3 regions of the Enterobacter sp. AC1 genome follow, and region 2 is predicted to be linked to each of the others. Evidence: predicted binding sites of a transcription regulator. Region 2 holds the regulator's gene; each other region holds the start of a gene.
The links. The regulator LexA, encoded in region 2, represses DNA repair genes until DNA is damaged. The targets are predictions, from matches to a motif close to TNCTGTATGTACATACAGNA.
Positions count from the first base shown of each region.

Region 1: the regulator LexA is predicted to act here: its motif matches at 4,618-4,637, upstream of M2433_RS04855 (metal-dependent hydrolase).
Region 3: the regulator LexA is predicted to act here: its motif matches at 1,661-1,680, upstream of sulA (SOS-induced cell division inhibitor SulA).

Region 1 covers NZ_JBNDIZ010000001.1:1,007,700-1,014,649, reverse strand. Annotated here, with positions in the region: gene katE (catalase HPII) at 1-2,002, opposite strand, end outside; gene cedA (cell division activator CedA) at 2,191-2,445, shown strand; gene tcyP (cystine/sulfocysteine:cation symporter) at 2,494-3,885, opposite strand; gene M2433_RS04855 (metal-dependent hydrolase) at 4,013-4,603, opposite strand; gene hxpB (hexitol phosphatase HxpB) at 4,705-5,376, opposite strand; gene M2433_RS04845 (YniB family protein) at 5,525-6,061, shown strand; gene M2433_RS04840 (fructosamine kinase family protein) at 6,098-6,950, opposite strand, start outside.
Region 2 covers NZ_JBNDIZ010000010.1:66,451-74,134, forward strand. Annotated here, with positions in the region: gene traF (conjugal transfer protein TraF) at 1-419, opposite strand, end outside; gene M2433_RS21380 (cupin domain-containing protein) at 592-1,080, opposite strand; gene zur (zinc uptake transcriptional repressor Zur) at 1,196-1,708, shown strand; gene M2433_RS21390 (CsbD family protein) at 1,756-1,965, opposite strand; gene dinF (MATE family efflux transporter DinF) at 2,086-3,423, opposite strand; gene lexA (transcriptional repressor LexA) at 3,487-4,095, opposite strand; gene M2433_RS21405 (diacylglycerol kinase) at 4,204-4,572, opposite strand; gene plsB (glycerol-3-phosphate 1-O-acyltransferase PlsB) at 4,727-7,147, shown strand; gene gntU (gluconate transporter) at 7,266-7,684, opposite strand, start outside.
Region 3 covers NZ_JBNDIZ010000002.1:728,901-736,584, forward strand. Annotated here, with positions in the region: gene ompA (porin OmpA) at 1-776, opposite strand, end outside; gene sulA (SOS-induced cell division inhibitor SulA) at 1,131-1,640, opposite strand; gene M2433_RS08270 (TfoX/Sxy family DNA transformation protein) at 1,858-2,484, shown strand; gene yccS (YccS family putative transporter) at 2,441-4,603, opposite strand; gene M2433_RS08280 (YccF domain-containing protein) at 4,623-5,069, opposite strand; gene helD (DNA helicase IV) at 5,193-7,247, shown strand; gene mgsA (methylglyoxal synthase) at 7,307-7,684, opposite strand, start outside.

The sequences.
Region 1 (6,950 bases), on a different contig from region 2:
TATCCCCGCACGGCACAATCACCGCATCGACGGTCAGCGATGGCGCCCCGGCAAAGGTTGCCGCCACCGGCAGCACGGAGCGATCATCGGCGGTCACTTCACCCATGCGTGAATAGAGCAGTTTGGCGTGTACGCCCTGGGTTTTCAGCGCCTGCATGATCCCCAGCACGTCGCTGGCGCGGGTTTTGTCGTTCAGCAGGATGGCGACCACGCGGCCTTTAATCGAGCCGCCCGGCACCGCATACAGGCTCAGCGACGGATCTTTCTTCACGCCGTTAACCTCTTTTGGCGGCGCCAGGTTGCGCTGCTCATCGGTCAGGGTGATGCCCAGGTTATCCGCCACGCTCTGGGCGAGTTGAATATCAATGCGCGCGAGCTGATCGACCACGCGCTCGCGGATGTAGGTGCGTACCACCTTACTCAGCTCGAAGCTGAAGCCGCCGATAATGTGCTGCTGCTCAATTGGCGTCTGGCTGTTCCAGAACAGGCGCGGGTGGGCGTAATACTCGCCGAACGACGGGCTGCGCTCGCGAATTTTGTTGCCATCTATGCGCTCCTGATACGATTCGAATCCACCGCGTTTCGGCGCGGGAGGGGTTTCACGCGGCCAGTTATCGTTGATGGAGTTCGGCTCATAGTTGGCCGGGTTGGTATCGATATCCTGACGGTGCATCCCGTCGCGCTGGAAATTGTGGTACGGGCAGGTTGGCCGGTTAATCGGAATTTCGTGGAAGTTCGGCCCGCCAAGACGGCTGATCTGCGTATCGGTATACGAGAACAAGCGTCCCTGTAACAGCGGGTCGTTGGTGAAGTCTAGCCCCGGCACGATATGCCCCGGGTGGAACGCGGCCTGCTCGTTTTCGGCAAAGAAGTTATCCGGGTTGCGGTTGAGTACCATTTTACCCACCAGCTGAACCGGCACCAGCTCTTCCGGGATCAGCTTGGTCGGGTCAAGGAGATCGAAATCGAACTTAAATTCGTCTTCTTCCGGAATGAGCTGCAGGCCCAGTTCATACTCCGGGAAGTCGCCAGCTTCAATGGACTCCCACAGCTCGCGGCGATGGAAATCCGGATCGCGCCCGGTCAGCTTCTGCGCCTCATCCCACACCAGGGAGGCTTTACCCGCAACCGGCTTCCAGTGGAAACGAACAAACGTGGCTTTTCCCTCGGCGTTGATCAGACGGAAGGTATGGATACCGAATCCCTCCATCGTGCGATAACTGCGCGGAATGCCCCGGTCTGACATCGCCCACATCACGTTGTGCAAGGTTTCAGGCTGCAGGGAGACATAGTCCCAGAAGGTGTCGTGCGCGCTTTGGCCCTGCGGTATGGCCCAGTGGGGCTCCGGTTTTACCGCATGGACAAAGTCAGGAAATTTATGCGCATCCTGAATGAAAAACACCGGTGTGTTGTTGCCCACCAGATCGAAAATACCCTCTTCGGTATAAAACTTGGTGGCAAAGCCGCGAATATCGCGCACCGTGTCGGCCGACCCCGCGCCACCCTGCACGGTGGAGAAGCGCACGAACACCGGGGTAATTTTATCCGGGTCGGAGAGGAAATCCGCTTTGGTGATCGCTTTCAGGCTTTTGTATGGCTGGAAGTAGCCGTGAGCAGCGGAACCGCGCGCGTGGACGATGCGTTCCGGTATCCGCTCGTGGTCAAAGTGGGTGATTTTTTCCCGCAGAATAAAGTCTTCCAGCAGGGTTGGCCCGCGCGTCCCGGCCCGCAGGGAGTTCTGGTCATCGGCGATGCGTACGCCCTGATTGGTGGTCAGCGCAAAACCTTCGCCGCCTTTGCGGTGTGGCTCAAGCGATTTCAGCTTCTCGTTGCCGGTATCCGGGGATTTCATGCTTCCCGGTGCGGTTGGCTGTTCGCCAGGAGCCGAAGGGCCAGGGGAGGGGCGGTGAGAGCCGTCAGAAGGGGCGAGAGAGTCCATGCCCGGTTGAGATTCTTCAGTGCCATGAATGGGTGACTGATGTGTTTTATCTTTGTTCGACATTGCACGATTCTCCTTGATTCATTGCTAAAAACCCTATTAAGGATAGAACAATGTCGTGAAATGGCTCGCGAACTAAGAGTTTTCACATGCCGTCCTTAACGAAAGGAGCCTTCTCACCCACTCGGGGCGCGACGGAAGGCAGCAGAATCGGCTATGATAGAATTTTCCTGCTTCAAGAATTTGCTTTAGTGAACCAGCCGCTTATGAAACCTCTTCGTCAACAAAACCGCCAGGTTATTAGCTATGTGCCCCGCGTTGAGCCCGCGCCGCCTGACCATGCCCTGAAAGTGGAGGGGTATCGCGATGTCTGGCAACTGCGGGGCAAATACGTGGCCTTTGTGCTGATCGGCGAACACTTCCGTCGCTCTCCCACGTTTACGGTGCCGGAGTCAGCGCAGCGGTGGGCGGTGCAGATCCGCCAGGATGAAGAGGTTGAAGAATAACAGCCATAAAAAAACCGCCATCAGGCGGTTTTTTTATTTCTACAGTGATTAACGGTGCGCCAGCTCGGCGTCGTCTTCACTTTCCAGAATCGCTTTGTCAGTCTGCTTCAGCCACTGGCTGGTCAGCGTACCGGCGGTCATGGAGCCGCTAACGTTCAGCGCGGTACGGCCCATGTCGATCAGCGGTTCAACGGAGATCAGCAGGGCGACCAGCGTGACCGGCAGACCCAGCGCAGGCAGAACAATCAGCGCGGCGAAGGTTGCACCGCCGCCAACGCCCGCAACGCCTGCGGAACTCACGGTAACAATCCCGACCAGCGTAGCGATCCAGACCGGATCCAGCGGGTTGATACCCACCGTCGGGGCAACCATCACCGCCAGCATGGCCGGGTAAAGACCCGCACAGCCGTTCTGACCAATGGTCGCACCGAAGGAGGCAGAGAAGCTGGCGATGGATTCAGGCACGCCCAGACGGCGGGTTTGCGCTTCAACGTTCAGCGGAATAGACGCGGCGCTGGAGCGGCTGGTGAAGGCAAAGGTCAGCACCGGCCAGACTTTACGGAAGTACTTCAGCGGGCTGACGCCGTTCACGCCCAGCAGGATACCGTGCACCACGAACATAATGCCCAGACCCAGATAAGAGGCGATGACGAAGCTACCCAGCTTAATGATGTCCTGCAGGTTAGAGCCGGCAACCACTTTGGTCATCAGCGCCAGAACGCCGTAAGGGGTTAACTGCATCACCAGACGAACCAGCTTCATCACCCAGCTTTGCAGGGTATCAATAGCAACCAGCACGCGTTCGCCTTTTGGCGCGTCGTCTTTCAGCAGCTTCAGCGCCGCCACGCCGAGGAACGCGGCGAAAATGACCACGCTGATGATGGACGTTGGGCTCGCGCCGGTCAGGTCAGCAAACGGGTTCTTCGGAATGAAGGAGAGCACCATCTGCGGCACGGTCAGGTCAGCCACTTTACCCACGTAGTTGGTTTGAATCGCGGTCAGACGCGCCGTTTCAGCACTACCCTGAACCAGACCTTCGGCGGTCAGGCCAAACAGGTTGGTTACCAGCACACCCACCAGCGCGGCAATCAGGGTGGTAAACAGCAGCGTACCAATGGTCAGGAAGCTGATTTTGCCCAATTGGGTTGCGTTATGCAGACGCGCAACGGCGCTCAGAATAGAGGCGAACACCAGCGGCATAACGATCATCTGCAGCAGCTGGACATAGCCGTTACCGACAATGTTGAACCACTGAATAGAATCTTTCAGAACTGGATTATCGGAGCCATAAATCGCCTGTAGTGCCAGACCAAATACGACACCCATGGCCAGACCAACCAGCACCTTTTTCGCCAGGCTCCACTGTTTGTGGCGCGCCTGCGCGAGAAGCAATAGCAATACAACGAACACAACGATGTTCGCGATGAGTGGAAAATTCATCCCCGTTCTCCTGATTTATTATCGGGTCGGTTTTTACCGATCCTGTTGGCGGAAGGTTAGCAGAAGTGTGATGTAGCGCTTATATCCAAATGGAATGGTTTATGACAAACGGGATGATTTTGTTGGTTTACTGTTCAATCTGGTGATGAATAAAGCGATTGAACTGAAATTGCAGCGAATTAATCATCTGGGAAGACCAGCGGACTGCACTGTTTTCGGGCAATGTTTGCGGCATCCAGACGGCGTAAGCAAACAGCGCCATGCACAGGGCGCGCTCTAGCTGGTTACCTTTCTGCGGGGCAAGGATGGGAAAACGAAAGCGCCAGCGGCAGGGCCACAGCAGCGGCACGCCCGCAGGCGTGAGCATATCGGCGAGAATATGGCTTAAATAACCCAGCACCATCCCCTGAATGGCATCGGCAGGGACAATCCAGCTTTCGGGCACTTTTAAATAGAAAAGCGTCAGCAGACCAAAAACGGCCAGCAGGCTGTGCGTAAACCCGCGGTGGCCGAACGCGCGGGCGATGGGTTTCGACACCCACTTCAGGCGCTGCCCAAGGAAGGATTTAGGGTGGTCAATATCGGGCAGCAGACAGGTCAGTACGGCGGAAGGGACAATATGCCACCAGTCCCCCTGCGCCAGCACGGGAGTGAGTTCAGCGTTTTTGGCAAATACTGCGCACGCAATTGAAAAAAGCAGGTGGCCTTCCGCCGTCATGATAAAACCCACGAAACTGTCAATTCATACAGTATAGGGTTTTTATACAGTAGGCGGAAGAGGTGACGGTGTAACTGTTTGTCACAAACCCGCGGGAAGCGTTAACCGCCCTGCAGGTGCCGTGCGGTGAGCTCTGTCAGTGAGATGAGCTTCACATCGGCCAGGGCAAACCGGGGATCGTGGCGGCCTTCTTCAGCGGGCACCACAATGGAGCGCATCCGCGCGGCCTTCGACGCCACCATACCGTTAACGGAGTCTTCCAGCGCCACGCAGTTGAGGGGATCAAGACCCAGCTTAGCGGCACAGTCCAGATAAACCTGCGGGTGTGGCTTGCTGTAAGGCAGCTTTTCAGCGGACGCCAGGGCGTTAAAGCTGTCGCGCAGCTCAAACATGGTGAGCACTTTTTCCAGCATATGCAGCGGTGAAGCCGATGCCAGACCGACCTTCAGCCCCTGAGCTTTACACAGCGCGACGGCGTCACGCACGCCGGGCAGCAGCGGCTTGTTCTCTTCGACCAGCGAAATGGCGCGGCTGATTATGCGCGCGGTCACTTCATCGCGACCGGGTCCAACCCACGGCTGTTGGGCAAACCACAGGTCAACCACCATATCGATGCGCAGCCCCAGCGTATCAGGAAGTTCATTCCGGCGGTTGATATCAACGCCAAGGCTGGCCATGACGTCCAGTTCGGCGCGATCCCATAACGGTTCGGAATCGATCAGTAATCCATCCATGTCAAAAATTGCGGCAAGTATTTGGCGCGGTGTCGACATCACAACGTCTCCTTATCCAGGGTGTTCGACAGACGATAAGTGCTAAGCACACTCTGCAATTTAGCATATTGCTTTTAAAGAGCGGGCGAAATTGATGACCAGCAGGTAGACTTAGGCACAAATAACGCGTCTTTATGAAGAGGAACTGATGACGTATCAACAAGCTGGACGCATTGCGGTCTTAAAACGTATTGCTGGCTGGGTGATTTTTATTCCTGCCGTCATTTCTACGCTGATTTCCGTGCTCAAATTTATGTACGATCACAGCGAAAAGCAGCCGGGTATCAATGCGGTAATGCTTGATTTCGCTCATGTCATGATTGAGATGATGCGTTTTAATACGCCATTTTTGAATGTCTTCTGGTTTAACTCGCCCACTCCGGATTTTCAGCATCAGCTGAATATCGGCTTCTGGATAATTTACGCCCTGATCTTTGTCGCGCTGGCATTGCAGGCCTCAGGCGCGCGAATGAGCCGCCAGACGCGTTTTTTACGCGAAGGCGTTGAGGACCAGTTAATTCTGGAACAGGCCAAAGGCCCGGAAGGAATGAGTCGGGAGCAGATTGAATCACGTATTGTTGTTCCGCGTCATACCATTTTCCTGCAGATATTTCCGCTTTACGTTCTTCCCGTGCTCATCATTGTGGCGGGATATTTCTTCTTTTCACTGCTCGGTTTTCTGTAATCGATAAGGGTGGCGGCAAAGCCACCCTTTCTCTTCTCAGGCGGCAAGCATGCGTTCGAGCGCGCGCTGCGCGTTAACGAGATGTTCACCGCCAAAAAGAATGGCACGGTTCATCAGCGTATATAGCTGATACACCGGTTGACGATCGAGGAAACCGGGCGGCAGAGGGGAAACAGACTGGTACCCGTCGTATATTTGCGGCGGCTGTTCAGGGTGAAGCGGCAGCATGGCAAGATCGCACTCTCTGTCACCCCAGTAGCAGGCCGGGTCGAAGATATAGGGGCCGTTGGGACCCAGCGCGCAGTTATCGGACCACAAATCACCGTGAAGCAGAGACGCCTGAGGCTGGTGGGATGCCAGGCGCTGTTGAACGTGCTCGACGATGGCATCAATATTGCCAAATTCCAGCCCTTTCTCAGCGGCCAGCTCAAGCTGCCAGCCAATGCGCTGCTCGGCAAAAAACGTCGACCAGCGGCGCTGCCAGGCGTTGGGCTGGGGCGTGGTGGAGAGGTCGTTGTCAAAATCGAGGCCAAACTGCGGCTGGTCGCTCCACTGGTGCAGGCGCGCGAGCTGTTGGCCGAGAATAAAAGCATTGTGGGCATCCAGCGGACGGGCAGGGAGATATTCCATGACCAGGAAACTGTAGTCGCGGTCGCTACCCACGGCCAGGACCTGCGGGACGGTCACCGTTTTGCTGCGCGACAACAGCTCCAGCTGATCGGCTTCGGCGGTAAATATCGGGAGCAGCTCTCGCTCATCGCATTTAACGAAAAGATCGCGTCCTGCGTAGCGTAAATGCCACGCGGCATGGATCTCTCCGCCTGGCAGTTCGTTACGCAGTTCGATTTCACCTTCACCCAGTTGCTCACTTAAAAGATGACTGATAGCC
Region 2 (7,684 bases):
CGTGCGGTTTTGCCCTTGAGATAGTCCAGCTCGTCGGCAAGATCTTTTGCCGCGCCCTGGAACTGGTTAATAGAACCCAGCGGATTGGTGATAATTTCAATCGGCGTAAGATTATCCACCACGTCTTTATAGTGGTTAATTTTGTCGTTGATATTATCAATCTCATCCTGAAGATTGTCTTTATCTGTGATCTGCGCGCCGACCGAAGGCAAGATAACCGTCACATCATCGTCCGGTTTTGCCTTGGCCAGCAGCGCGGGGTTGATTAACGCCCCACTGCCATAGCTGCCAGAGGCAACGCCAGTGCCACCCATTGCGTCGCTACGTGATTCTGTCCAGGTATTGGCTGCTCCCGCCTGATTTGCCATAAACAAAGAGACAGCGATACTCACCACTGAAAATTTAAAATTTTTTTTCACAGGATGCCCGTTATAGTCTGTTATGAAATAACCCCTGTCTGTTATCACCCAAACAGGAACGAACTATTGCTGTGAATAAGGAGTAAAAGACCCGCTATTTCTTTCCCTAAGTAAAACTCCCTTACGGCCTGTTATATTTTGTGACGGCCCTCAATATTTATAGAAGAGGAAATTATTTTTTCCCAGGTTTTCCATCGTGCGGTCCAAAAAACTGTGGAGGATGGTCGACCCAGCGATCTTCCCGCGTGGCGGCATACACGGGGTTGAGCGGGTAGTAGATGCGGTTATGCTTCTTATTGGCCTCGCCTACAACCAATAGCCGAACCTCTTCGTCCGTGTTGTTGATAAAGGTATGGCAGATACCGGTTCCGGCGGGGAACCCCACGCTGTCGCCCGGTTCAAGTTTCCATAAGTAGCCATTAATCCAGGCTTCAGGATAGCCTTCGAGCACGTAAATGAACTCTTCTTCGTCGCTTTCCGCATGGGGATAGGATGTTCTGCGTCCCGGCGGCAAACGCTCATGATGGATGCCAATGCGTCCGAGGCCAAGCTTGCGGGCCAGCGGCGCGCCGATAGAAAACAGCTCGTCGCTGTCTGGATAGGTCGAATCATCCGCGCCTTCAACGTCGCGCCAGTGCCGAATACAGTCAGGTCTTTTCATTGTTGATTTCCCGGTTTGCGATGGGTCAGGTATAGCACAGACTGGCGGATCTCGGTGTTTTTACCAGAACATGATAAAGTGAGGGTTTTCCGTCCTATAACATCCGGGGTGCTACATGGATAAGTCCACAAAAGAGCTGTTAGCGCAGGCCGAAAAGCTGTGCGCGCAACGCAATGTGCGCCTGACTCCGCAGCGCCTTGAAGTATTACGTCTGATGAGCCTGCAGCAGGGTGCCATCAGCGCCTACGATCTGCTCGACCTGCTCCGCGAAAGCGAGCCGCAGGCGAAACCGCCGACGGTCTACCGCGCGCTGGATTTCCTGCTGGAGCAAGGATTCGTGCATAAGGTGGAGTCCACAAACAGCTATGTGCTATGCCATCTGTTCGATCAGCCAACGCATACATCGGCGATGTTTATCTGTGACCGCTGTGGGGTGGTGAAAGAAGAAGGCGCGGAAGGCGTGGAAGACATTATGCATTCGCTGGCCGCTAAAATGGGCTTTGCCCTGCGTCATAACGTGATTGAAGCGCACGGGCTGTGTTCAGCGTGCGTGGAGGTGGAAGCCTGTCGTCACCAGGACGCGTGCCAGCACGACCACTCTATTCTCGTGAAGAAAAAGCCGCGTTAGCGACAAAAGAAAAGGCGGCTTAGAGCCGCCTCGTGGTTTTTTCAGCGTTACCAGCGGTAGTCGTTACGGGTTTCCCAGTCTTTGACTTCGTTTTCCGCCTGATCTTTCGCGTAGCCGTAACGTTCCTGAATTTTACCGACAAGCTGATCGCGCTTACCTTCAATGACGGTCATATCATCATCAGTCAGCTTACCCCACTGTTCTTTCGCTTTACCTTTGAACTGCTTCCAGTTGCCGCCGATTTCGTCTTTATTCATCATCGTGTCCTCTTAGTTAAGCGTCGGGTCGTAACGTCCGTTACGTTCTTTTCTGCTGGACGTGATAATTATTGTAGTTAAGGATTCGGCTGTTGTTTTCATATTCGGAATCTTTAACCGTCACGATATATCGTGACGCGAGGGAAACCAGGTATTGTTCCGCCAGTGGCGCCGCCAGATAAAAGCCAGCGATAGCCCCCGCAGCGAGAGGAAAACGGCAAGGGCCAGCCATAAACCGTGGTTACCAAGCCACGGTAGCGTCAGCAGCGTCACGCCAAACCCTGCCGCCGCGACAGCCATGCTGTTACGCATTTCGGCTCCGCGCGTAGCACCAATAAACATGCCGTCCAGGAGATAACACCAGACGCCGACCACCGGTAAAATCACCTGCCAGATAAGGTAATGGCTCGCCAGCTCGCGCAGTGAAGAAAGAGAGGTGAGTAACGACACGATCTGCTCGCCTAAACAGGCGTAAACCAGACCAAACGCCAGCGCGACCAGTCCCGACTGACGGCAGGCTGCTCGCCAGACATCCTGCAGCTGTCCGCTTTCGCGCGCGCCGTACGCCTGCCCCGAATGCGCTTCAACCGCATAGGCAAAACCGTCCAGCGCGTAGGCGGTAAAGGTCAGAAGCGTCATCAATACCGCGTTGACGGCGACGATTTCGGGTCCCAGCCGGGCTCCGAAAACCGTCAGCGCGCCGAAACAGAGCTGGAGAAGCAGCGAGCGGAGCATGATGTCACGGTTGAGCGCCAGCAGCTTCCGGATATTCCCGCGCCAGGCAGTTTTAAGCAGCGTAAGGGAGATCCCGCGCATCGCCAGAACGCGCCAGACCATCCACAAACCAATAATAAAGGTTCCGTATTCTGCAATCGCGGTTGCCAGTGCCGCACCCTGCACGTTCATATGCAGACCCATCACCAGCCAGACGTCCAGCACAATGTTGAGAAGGTTACCCACCACCAGCAAAATCACCGGTGCACGGGCGTACTGTACGCCCAGGAGCCACCCCAGCAGAACCAGGTTAGCCAGCGAGGCGGGCGCGCTGAGCCAGCGGATTTCAAGGAAACGTCGCGCCTGCTCCAGTACCGCTTCGCTGCCGCCAACGATATTGAGCGCAAGCTCAATCAGGGGAGCGCGCAGTAAAACGATTAGCGCCCCTGCGCCAAGCGCAAGTATCAGCGGCTGCACCAGCGCGCGAGCCAGACGCAGCGGATCTTTTGCGCCATAAGCCTGTGCGGTCAGTCCGGTGGTACTCATGCGCAAAAAGAGCAGCAGCATAAACAGGAAGCTGGTAGCCGTCGCGCCAATCGCCACGCCGCCAAGATAAACAGGCGAATCAAGATGACCAATAACGGCAGTATCGACCAGACCCAGCAAGGGCACGGTGATATTGGAGAAAATCATCGGCAGAGCAAGACGCCACAATGCCTTATCGGATGCCGTCAGCAGTGACATGAAAAATACCGGGAGCAGGAAATGAATCAGGCTACAGCGGAGCCGTAGCCTGCCAGGAGGAGATTAAAGCCATTCACCGTTGCGAATAACCCCAACCGCCAATCCTTCGATAGAGAAGTTATGTTCACGGAGATCCACCACAATCGGGGAGAACTCGTTGTTTTCAGGCAGAAGCTGGACGGTATTACCCTGCTTTTTAAGGCGCTTAACGGTCACTTCGTCATCAATGCGTGCGACCACGACCTGGCCGTTGCGCACATCCTGCGTTTTGTGAACCGCAAGCAGATCGCCGTCAAGAATACCGATGTCTTTCATCGACATACCGCTTACGCGCAGCAGGAAATCAGCGCTCGGTTTGAACATGGCTGGATCGACCTGATAGTGGCCTTCAATATGCTGCTGTGCCAGTAAAGGCTCACCAGCAGCAACGCGCCCCACCAGCGGAATGCCCGTCTCTTCTTCCACCAGCAGGCGGATACCACGTGACGCGCCCGAAACAATCTCAATCACGCCCTTACGTGCCAGGGCTTTCAGGTGTTCTTCGGCAGCATTCGGCGAACGGAAGCCCAGACGCTGCGCGATTTCCGCACGCGTGGGTGGCATACCCGTCTGGCCGATATGATCCCGGATGAGATCAAACACCTCTTGCTGCCTGGTCGTTAACGCTTTCATTCCGCCCCCTGGGTGTATATACAGTTATGCTGTGAGTATATACAGTCAAAGGCGATTTTGGAACCAAAAACTGCACAAAAAACCAGGGACTTAATTATTCCTCGAGGCTCATCGGAAATGTGACCAAAGCAGCGTGACCCAGGTGATAACGGCAGTAATAATTGACAGCAACACGGCAGCAGAGCCCATGTCTTTTGCCCGGCCAGAGAGTTCGTGGAAATCAGATCCGATACGGTCAACAACAGCTTCAATAGCGCTATTAAGAATTTCCACTATCATCACCAGAAGCACGGAGCCGATCAGAAGAACGCGTGTTATTGCATCAACATCAAGGAAACAGGCGATAATCACCGCGATGATAGCGGCGACGCCCTCCTGTCGAAAAGCGGCTTCATTGATCCACGCGGCGCGGAAACCTTTCCAGGAATAGCCGGCGGCTTTGATGATTCGAGTTAACCCAGTGGTATTATTGGCCATTAAAAGAACCTTTTATTGGAAATAGCGTCAGTAACTATAGCTGTAGCGCGTTTCGCTGCCGCTTGAAGTATGACGGGTAACAACAGAAATTTTGCGCGCTTTCTGTTATCCTTGCGCCGCAATTGCATTATTAACCAGAGGCTTTACATCGTTTATGTCCGGCTGGCCACGAATTTACTACAAATTACTTAATTTACCATTAAGCATCCTGGTAAAAAGCAAGTCTATCCCAGCGGAACCCGCGCTGGAATTGGGGCTCGATACGTCGCGTCCTATTATGTACGTTTTGCCTTATAACTCGAAGGCAGACTTACTGACGCTTCGCGCCCAGTGTCTGGCGCATGACCTACCTGACCCGCTTGAACCGCTGGAAGTTGACGGCACCCTGCTGCCGCGTTACGTGTTCATTCACGGTGGACCTCGCGTGTTTACCTATTACACGCCAAAAGAAGAGTCCATCAAGCTGTTCCATGACTATCTCGACCTGCACCGCAGCAATCCTGATCTGGATGTGCAGATGGTGCCGGTGTCGGTGATGTTTGGTCGCCGTCCGGGCCGTGAAAAAGGTGAAGAGAATCCACCGCTGCGCATGCTTAACGGCATCCAGAAGTTCTTCGCGGTCTCCTGGCTGGGACGCGACAGCTTTGTGCGCTTCTCGCCTTCCGTTTCGCTGCGCCGAATGGCGGACGAGCACGGCACCGACAAGATCATCGCGCAAAAACTGGCGCGCGTGGCGCGTATGCACTTCGCCCGTCAGCGCCTGGCTGCCGTAGGGCCACGCCTCCCGGCGCGTCAGGATTTGTTCAACAAGCTGCTGGCCTCTAAAGCGATTGCCCGCGCCGTTGAAGACGAAGCGCGCAGCAAAAAAATTTCGCATGAGAAAGCCCAGCAGAACGCCATTGCGCTGATGGAAGAGATTGCAGCGAACTTCTCTTACGAGATGATCCGCCTTTCCGATCGTATTCTCGGCTTTACCTGGAACCGCCTCTATCAGGGCATCAACGTTCATAACGCCGAGCGCGTACGCCAGCTGGCGCACGATGGCCATGAAATTGTCTATGTTCCCTGCCACCGCAGCCACATGGACTACCTGCTCCTTTCTTATGTCCTCTATCACCAGGGGCTGGTACCGCCGCACATCGCTGCCGGCATCAACCTGAATTTCTGGCCAGCAGGCCCGATTTTCCGCCGCCTGGGCGCCTTCTTTATCCGGCGTACCTTCAAGGGCAACAAGCTCTACTCCACCGTGTTCCGCGAGTATCTGGGCGAGCTGTTCAGCCGCGGCTATTCCGTGGAGTACTTCGTGGAGGGCGGTCGTTCCCGTACCGGACGTCTGCTCGATCCTAAGACCGGCACGCTGTCGATGACCATTCAGGCCATGCTGCGCGGGGGAACCCGTCCCATCACGCTGGTGCCAATCTACATTGGTTATGAGCACGTGATGGAGGTGGGCACTTACGCCAAAGAGCTGCGCGGCGCGACCAAAGAGAAAGAGAGCCTGCCGCAGATGCTGCGCGGCCTGAGCAAGCTACGCAACCTGGGCCAGGGCTACGTGAACTTTGGCGAGCCGATGCCGCTAATGACGTATCTGAACCATCACGTTCCGGAGTGGCGCGAGTCCATCGATCCTATCGAAGCGATCCGTCCGGCCTGGCTGACGCCAACGGTTAACGGCATTGCGTCCGAGCTGATGGTGCGCATTAACAACGCCGGGGCGGCTAACGCCATGAACCTGTGCTGTACGGCGCTTCTGGCTTCGCGCCAGCGCTCGCTGACCCGTGAGCAGCTGACGGAACAGCTGGATTGCTATCTGGATATGATGCGCAACGTGCCGTATTCGGTTGATTCAACCGTGCCTTCTGCAACCGCCAGTGAGCTTATCGATCACGCGCTGCAGATGAACAAGTTTGAAGTCGAAAAAGACACGATCGGCGACATCATCATTCTGCCGCGCGAGCAGGCAGTGCTGATGACGTACTACCGCAACAACATCACCCATATGCTGATGCTGCCGTCGCTCATGGCGGCCATCATCACCCAGCATCGCCGCATCTCGCGTCAGGAGCTGTTACGTCACGTTGATACGCTCTACCCGATGCTGAAAGCGGAGCTGTTCCTGCGCTGGAGCAAAGATGAGCTGGCGGGCGAGCTGGACAAACTGACGGAAGAACTGCGTCGTCAGGGGCTGATCACCGTCACGAATGACGAGCTGCATATTAATCCGTCACGCTCCCGTACCCTTCAGCTGCTGGCGGCCGGTGCGCGCGAAACGCTGCAGCGCTACGCCATTACCTTCTGGCTGCTGAGTGCGAACCCGTCTATCAACCGCGGTACGCTGGAAAAAGAGAGCCGGACGCTGGCACAGCGCTTGTCCGTTCTGCACGGCATTAATGCCCCTGAATTCTTCGACAAAGCGGTCTTCAGTTCCCTGGTGCTGACGCTGCGTGACGAAGGCTATATCAGCGATACGGGCGACGCCGAGCCGGAAGAGACCCTGAAGGTGTACCAGATGCTGGCAGAGCTGATCACCTCGGACGTGCGTTTGACGATTGAGAGCGCCACGCAGGGCGAGTGATGTGAAAAAGCCGGGTGGTGGTTTCACCTTTCCCGGCCTGGTGTTCTGCATAATAAAAAGGCCCGGTAAGCGCTAGCGCTACCGGGCCTTATTTTTCGGCCTTACTAAATCACCGCATTTAGCTCAGCAGCGTAAAGGCAATCATCCCGACAACCGCACCCGTCGTGCCGAGGATGGTTTCCATCAGCGTCCAGGTTTTCAGGGTCTGTGCTTCGGTGGCACCGGTGAACTTACCGAACAGCCAGAAGCCTGCGTCGTTAACGTGGGAGACCACAATCGAACCGCCCGCGATACAGATAGACAGCGCGGCCATCTGCGCACCGGAGTAGTTCAGCTGTTCAATTACCGGCATCACCAGACCGACGGCGGTTAAACACGCCACGGTTGCGGAACCCTGAATGATGCGCACCGCCGCAGCCAGCACAAAGCAGGTTACCGCAATCGGCAGGCCCATTCCGGTCAGCGCTTCACCCAGAGCCGGGCCTACGCCAGAATCCACCAGCACCTGCTTGAACACGCCGCCTGCACCGATCACCA
Region 3 (7,684 bases), on a different contig from region 2:
GAACCGTCTTTAGGATCCAGGTTGCTCAGCTGGGTGTACAGCTGATCCAGTGCCTGCTGGCCTTCTGGTTTCAGAGTAGCTTTGTTGAAGTTGAACAGAACGTCAGACTTCAGAGTGAAGTGCTTGGTCTGTACTTCTGGAGCTGGAGCCGGCGCTGGAGCAACAACTGGTGCTGCATCTTCCTGCTGGCCGAAACGGTAGGAAACACCTACGCTCAGCATGCCGTTGTCTGGACGAACGCCAACGGTAGCACCGTCACCAATGTTGTTAACCCACTGGTATTCCAGACGGGTAGCGATGTCACGGGTCATAGCCCACTCAACGCCACCAGCGAATACTGGGGAAACACCGGTGTCATGGTCGTCGCCAGCGTTGCTGTTGCTGGAGTCAGCGCGCCATACCATGCCGCCCAGACGGGTGTACACGTCCAGATCGTCAGTTACTGGGTAACCCAGTTTAGCGGTCAGCTGAACGCCCTGTGCTTTGAAAGCGCCGTTTACGGTGTCGCCTTTGTATGGCATACGACCTAACCAGTCGTAACCCATTTCAAAACCAACATACGGGTTAACCTGATAGCCACCGAACGCACCTGCACCAAGCTGGCTCTCGTGAGTCGGGCCATCATTGTTGTTTGCGCTGTTGTACCAGCCGGTGTCGTGGAACTGAGACCAGCCCAGTTTACCACCTGCATACCAGGTATTATCTTTCGGAGCGGCCTGCGCTACGGTAGCGAAGCCAGCCAGTGCCACTGCAATCGCGATAGCTGTCTTTTTCATTTTTTGCGCCTCGTTATCATCCAAAATTCGCCATGAAAGTCTCAAGAGAGAATCACGGTTAAATCCTTCACCGGGGGGCGTGGTCAAATATAAATCTACCGATATCTTCGGCTTAGGCCGAGCACCCCTGGCGATGTAAAGTCTACAACGTAGCTGAAAACTTACAAGTGTGAAGTCCGTCAGGCATATGAAAAAAAAAGTTCCGTATACCTATTATTTAACATTTCGTGAACGAATTTTGTGCAATAAAATTAAGGAGAACCGCACCAGACAAGCCTTGCCGCAATTTTGAGGCCGGGAACTAAAACCGCATCCTGAGGTCAAAAAAAATTCCAGGAAAAATCTTAATTTCACTCAATGATACAAATTTGAGTGAATTTTTAGCCCAGAAAGTTGTCCTCTGCGGTAAGAATCCGATCGAACTGGACGCATAATAAACCCGATCGCACTCCCTTCTTCGGCCGCTTCAGTCAGACGGAAATGTTCCTCTTCCGTCAGTTCTTCCGATAACCATCCAATCACCACGCTGTAATTTCCGGTGCGTAAAGCGCGGATCATCGACTCAACGGTGTCGCAAGGCGAGAGTTGATTAATTTGCATGACCTTCGTCAGCGGCAGGCCAGCGGACTGAACCCACTCACGGCTCAGCTTTTGCTGAGGCGTAAGCCAAAGCTGCCAGCGCGATTGCTGACCGAGCTGTTGTAATAACGGCAACAGCAGAAGCTGCGTCAACAGGGGCTGGTCTTCACGGTAAACCACTTCACTGATAAGCCCTGTGGAAACACGCTCGACGGAATTCTGCGCGACATTGCCTGCGGCAGAAGAGAGAGAGGTTGCGCGATTTGCATAGCCTGAAGTGTGCATATTCATTCCAGCCCTGTAGTTACTGTATGGATATACAGTAACCCCTGTATGCATAAAGATCAACCTCATTTTCGGAAAGCGACTCGCAAAATTCATTCAATCTTGATGCCCGTCGAAAAATCATCTTGCTCAACGGCGATAAGTTGCCTATTTTCCTGCTAACGGATCCGCTAGTAAGAAATTTCGTTGTTAGTGAATGATTTTAAAAGGAAATATCATGAAAAAGATATCTTATGAACGGATTTATAAATCACAAGAATACCTCTCTCCGCTGGGCGAAATTCATCATCGGGCGCTGTTTGGCGGCTACACCCTGGCGGTGGATGATGCAGTTTTTGCCATGGTGTCAGATGGCGAGCTTTATCTTCGCGCCTGTGAGGAGAGTGCGAAGTACTGTGTAAAAAGTGCTGCCTCTTTTTTGACGCTGATGAAGCGAGGCCGTCCGGTGCTGCTCAATTACTATCGCGTGGATGACGGATTATGGCAGGACAGGGAGCGACTGCTCCAGCTCTCCTCGTTCGCGCTCAGTGCAGCAAGAAAAGAGCGCTACCTGCGCCATCAACGAAACCGGCTTAAGGATCTGCCGAACCTGACGTTTCAGCTTGAAGTCTTGCTTTTTGAAGCAGGCATTACCAATGAAGAAACACTCCGGACGCTGGGTGCCAGGGCAAGCTGGCTGAAAATGCGGGCTAAAAATAAAGCGCTCAGTATTAAAGTGCTCTTCGCACTTGAAGGGGCTATTGAAGGCCTGCATGAGGCGGCGCTCCCGGCAGGCATTCGCCGGGAGCTGACGGAGTGGTTTAATGGGCTGCCTGAGCCGCAGGATAATCACTCTTCCAGGTAGCGATTTGCTGTTGCAGCCGGCAAATTTCAGGCAGCAAAGCGATGAGCAGGCCTATTTGCTGCAGAACCAGCGGCGCTTTGCTGTCGTTTCCCGGGTCCAGATGCGCAATGCGTTGAGCCAGTTCATCCAGAGCCTGCTGAACGCGTGGTTCATCGGCTGGTCGGTGATGAAGCGCGTCATCGACATAGCAGACGGCGTCATCCAGCAGGTTAAGGATACCGGGGTTGGTGAGTTTCTCACGGTGGGCACCCAGCGTCGAAATATAGCTGGTGAAGGTATGGTTCAGGCAAAGCAGGCGGAAAGCGGTCTCACGTATCTCTGCCGTGGCGCGAGGCTCCGTTGACATGTTAGAGACAACAGAGGCCAGTTCTGCGTCGCTGTTGTGCGCATCGCGACGTGCTATGCGGTATGCCAGACGGTTATCGCGGCCCTGATGATACTGCTCAAGGATGGCGTCAAGGTAGCGACAGTTGGCGTTCATCGCCCTCTCTACCACGCGCGGCAAATTACGAAAACGCCAGTCCGGCCAGATAAAGCTGACCGCAGCCCAGGCAATAGCGCAGCCAATCAGGGTATCGATCACGCGGGGCAGGGCGACCTCAAACCCTTCACCCAGCAGGTTAAAGCAGAGCAGCACCAGCAGCGTGATGAACATGGTGGCATGCGCATACTGCACGTTGCGAAACGCGAAGAACAGCACGCCGGTGATCACGATCAGAATCAGCTGGCCTTCAATGGAGGGCACGAAATAGAGCACAGGTAGCCCAATCGCGACGCCGACCAGCGTGCCGATAATACGCAGCGCAAGACGATGCCGCGTAGCGTTATAGTTCGGCTGGCAGACGAACAGGCTGGTCAACAGGATCCAGTAGCCGTGATGCAGCCCGGTTATCTGAATAAAGGCATAACCCACGCACAGCACCAGTGACATTCTCACCGCGTGGCGAAAAAGAGCCGACTCCGGCGTAAAGTTGCGGCTCAGCCGTAGCCACATATCGCTAACGCTGTGCACGCTGTCATCAGCAAGCTGATTGTCCACCTCGCTGCCCGGAAGCGCCATTGCCTGCTCGGACTCAATGGTCGCCAGCTGAGCATCAATCGCCCGCAGGTTATTGAGCAGAAATCCCAGTGCTTTGATGTTTTCCGGCGACGTTCCGCTGGCCTGAACGCGGTCAAGGGCCGCGTCAAGATGGCTAAATACGCGTTCAAAGCGCGGGTCATGCTGATAGGGCGTGCGCAGCAGAATGGAGCGCGAGAGCTGCTGGCACGCCTGGGACTGCATGGACAGCAGGCGCTGGAAGCGGAACATCACGTCGCTGTAGCGGAACTTCTCGCGCAGGGCGGCATACTGAACGTGTGAGGAGCTGGCGCGTTCATGAATGTCCTGCGCGGCAAAATAGTAGTGTAGGGTCCGTCGCGTTCCGCGCTGACCGCGATCGCCGCGCAGACGGGTAAGCAGAGAGGCTTTTGTCTGGTTAAGGGTGGCGACCAGTTGACCGTTTGCCAGCGCCAGATCGTAGAGCGGTGCCTGGCTTTCCTCTTCGATATCCGGGTCGAACAGCCGGGACTTCAGTTCCAGATAGTGGGCTAGCTGCTCAAAGCTGCGGGCAAGGTTATCCTGCAGGGGGCGAACCGGGAAGATAAGATGTCCGGTTAACGTCAGCAGGTTATACCAGATGGCGCCCAGCAACAGCAGAACCGGCTGCTGGTACCACTGGTCGTAAAGGGACACGCCCAGCATGGTATAGATGGCGATCAGCAATGCGCCAAACGCGATGGTGGCATAGCGCTGCCCAAGGCCGCCCAGCAAAATAAACCCGCTGGTTGAGAGCGTAAGACCCAGGGCAAACAGCCAGGGCCACGGGAAAAGCAGCTCAACGGAAGCTGACGCAATAAAAAAGCAGATGAGCGTAATGACCAGGTTACGTAAACGCCCGGCCAGACGATCGTCCAGGTCCGCAAGCGCCCCGGCCACCACCCCCAGCGTAAGCGGAATGGTGAGTTTGACATCATTCAGCCACCAGGGCAGGGCAACCGTGCCGCAAAGCGCGATAAATATCCTGACGTTATAAAGCCAGGTGCTATTCCAGGTATAACGGCGAAGCAGTGGGCTTAGCATAAACGCGGCCAGTCCTTATTTACTGAAAACGACGACGCGCGTTTGCTTCACGCGCCGCCTGAGCCACTTCTACCGGAACAACCCTGCGCCCGACGGGCCAAAGAGCGATAGCGGCGATCTTAAAGTTTGCGATCCCCACCGGAATACCAATAATCGTGATGCACTGCGCAATACCCGCAAAAATATGCATGATGCACAGCCACCAGCCGAAGAAAATCAGCCAAAGAATGTTCAGCAGGGTCCCGCCCGTGTTCATCAGGGCGTTTTTGCTCTCCGGATTCAGCTCGTCAACGTGGATGGCTTCATTCCCGTAGGGGATCAAGGAGAGTTTTGTGATTTCCCAGCAGGAACGGGTCAGGGGAAGCGTGAAAATCAGGACGATGCTCACCAGCGTGGCAAAAAGCCAGGAAAGGGTGGTGGCAAAACCGCCCAGCACAAAATTCAACACATTCAGAACGGTACGCATAAACCCTCACTTCCTTTCGATAAAATTAACGCCCAATGATTGTAACGTTTTTTTAGGCTGGAGCACCTTAAAACTGGCAGTTAAACTGTCAGGTAAATTATCTCTTCGTGGATTTGGCGGGACATGGAACTGAAAGCAACTTCGTTAGGCAAACGCCTGGCGCAACACCCTTACGACAGGGTTGTTCTCCTTAATGCCGGGGTGAAAGTCTCCGGAGAACGCCACGAATACCTTATTCCGTTTAATCAGCTTCTGGCTATCCACTGCAAACGCGGGCTGGTGTGGGGCGAGCTGGAGTTCGTTCTGCCTGACGATAAAGTCGTGCGTCTTCACGGCACCGAGTGGGCGGAAACCCAGCGTTTTCATCACCACCTGAACGCGCTCTGGCAGCAGTGGAGCCAGGACATGAGCGTCATTGCCGCCCAGGTGCTGCAACAGGTGCTGGACGATATCGCGCAAAGCAACGCGCAGCACGCGTGGCTGACCCGCCAGCAGACCTCCGGGTTACAGCAAAAAATCAGGCAGGCGCTCGCGGCGCTGCCGTTATCGGTGACGCGTCTCGATGAGTTTGACAATTGTCGCGATGCCTGGCGCCAGTGTCAGGCCTGGCTGAATGACAGGGATAAAAGCCGGCTTGCCCACAATCAGGCGTGGACGGACGCCATGCTCACCCGATACGCCGATTTTTTCAGTACGGTGGAATCTTCACCGCTTAACCCGGCCCAGGCGCGCGCGGTGGTTAACGGCGAGCAATCCCTGCTGGTGCTTGCGGGTGCCGGTAGCGGTAAAACGTCGGTGCTGGTGGCGCGTGCAGGCTGGCTGCTGACGACCGGGGAAGCGGTCGCCGATCAAATCCTGCTTCTGGCCTTTGGCCGCAAGGCAGCTCAGGAGATGGACGAACGAATTCAGGAACGCCTGCACACCCGGGATATCACCGCCAGGACCTTCCACGCGCTTGCGCTGCACATTATTCAGCAGGGCAGTAAAAAAGTACCTTCCATCAGTAAACTGGAAAACGACACGCAGGCGCGGCAGGCTCTGTTTATCAAAACGTGGCGCCAGCAGTGCAGTGAGAAAAAGGCGCAGGCGAAAGGATGGCGGCAGTGGCTGGAGGAGGAGCTCAGTTGGGAGGTGCCAGAGGGCAGCTTCTGGCAGGATGACAAGCTGGCGCGTCGGTTAGGCTCGCGGCTTGACCGCTGGGTCAGCCTGATGCGAATGCACGGCGGATCGCAGGCGGAGATGATTGAGGGCGCGCCGGAGGAGATCCGCGATCTGTTTTCGAAGCGGGTCAAGCTGATGGCACCGCTGCTGAAGGCCTGGAAAACCGCGCTGAAAGCGGAAAATGCCGTTGATTTCTCCGGTTTGATCCATCAGGCCATTATCATTCTTGAGAAGGGGCGTTTTGTCAGCCCGTGGAAACATATTCTGGTGGATGAGTTCCAGGATATCTCTCCGCAGCGTGCCGCATTGCTCTCGGCGCTGCGGGCGCAAAATAAACATACGTCGCTGTTTGCGGTTGGGGACGACTGGCAGGCCATCTATCGCTTCAGCGGGGCGCAGCTCTCCCTGACGACCGCGTTTCACCACTATTTTGGCGAAGGGGATCGCAGCGATCTGGATACCACCTACCGCTTCAACTCACGGATTGGGGAAATCGCCAACCGCTTTATCCAGCAGAACCCGCATCAGCTGGCAAAGCCGCTCAATAGCCTGCGGCCGGGAGATAAAAAAGCCGTCACCCTGCTGGCGGATGACCAGCTGGAGCCGCTGCTGGACAAGCTCAGCGGCTATGCGAAGCCTGATGAACGTATCCTGGTGCTGGCGCGTTATCACCACCTCAAACCCGCGGCGCTGGAAAAAGCCGCCACCCGCTGGCCAAAGCTGCAGCTTGAGTTTATGACCATTCACGCCAGCAAAGGGCAGCAGGCCGACTATGTCATTGTGCTGGGGCTGAAAGAGGGCAGCGACGGTTTCCCGGCTCCGGCCCGTGAGTCGGTCATGGAGCAGGCCCTGCTGCCGGTGCCGGAAGACTTCCCGGATGCCGAAGAGCGGCGTTTGCTGTATGTGGCAATGACCCGCGCGCGGCATCGCGTGTGGCTGCTGTTTAATAAAGAGGAGCCATCCGCGTTTGTCGATATTCTGAAGAGTATTGATGTGCCGGTGGCGCGGAAGCCATAACGCCGCCGGGCAAGGATGGGTAGGCCGGGTAAGGCGTAGCCGCCACCCGGCAAAAAAAGCTACTTCAATCTGTCGGAAAGATAGCGCTGATAGTCCGGAATCAGAATATCAACCGGTGAGTTAAACTGAGGCGATTCGATGATGAAATCCGCCGTCGACAGGTTCGTCGCCACCGGGATATTCCACACCGTCGCCAGGCGCAGCAGCGCTTTGACATCCGGATCGTGCGGCACCGCGTTCAGCGGGTCCCAGAAGAAGATCAGCACATCAATCTTTCCTTCGGAAATCTGCGCGCCTACCTGCTGATCGCCGCCCATCGGGCCGCTCAGCATCGCATTCACCTCCAGACCCGTTTCGCGCTGGATCAGGTTACCGGTTGTGCCGGTCGCCGACAGGGCGTGCTTTTCCAGCGAAGGCTGATGGCGGCGAACCCAGTT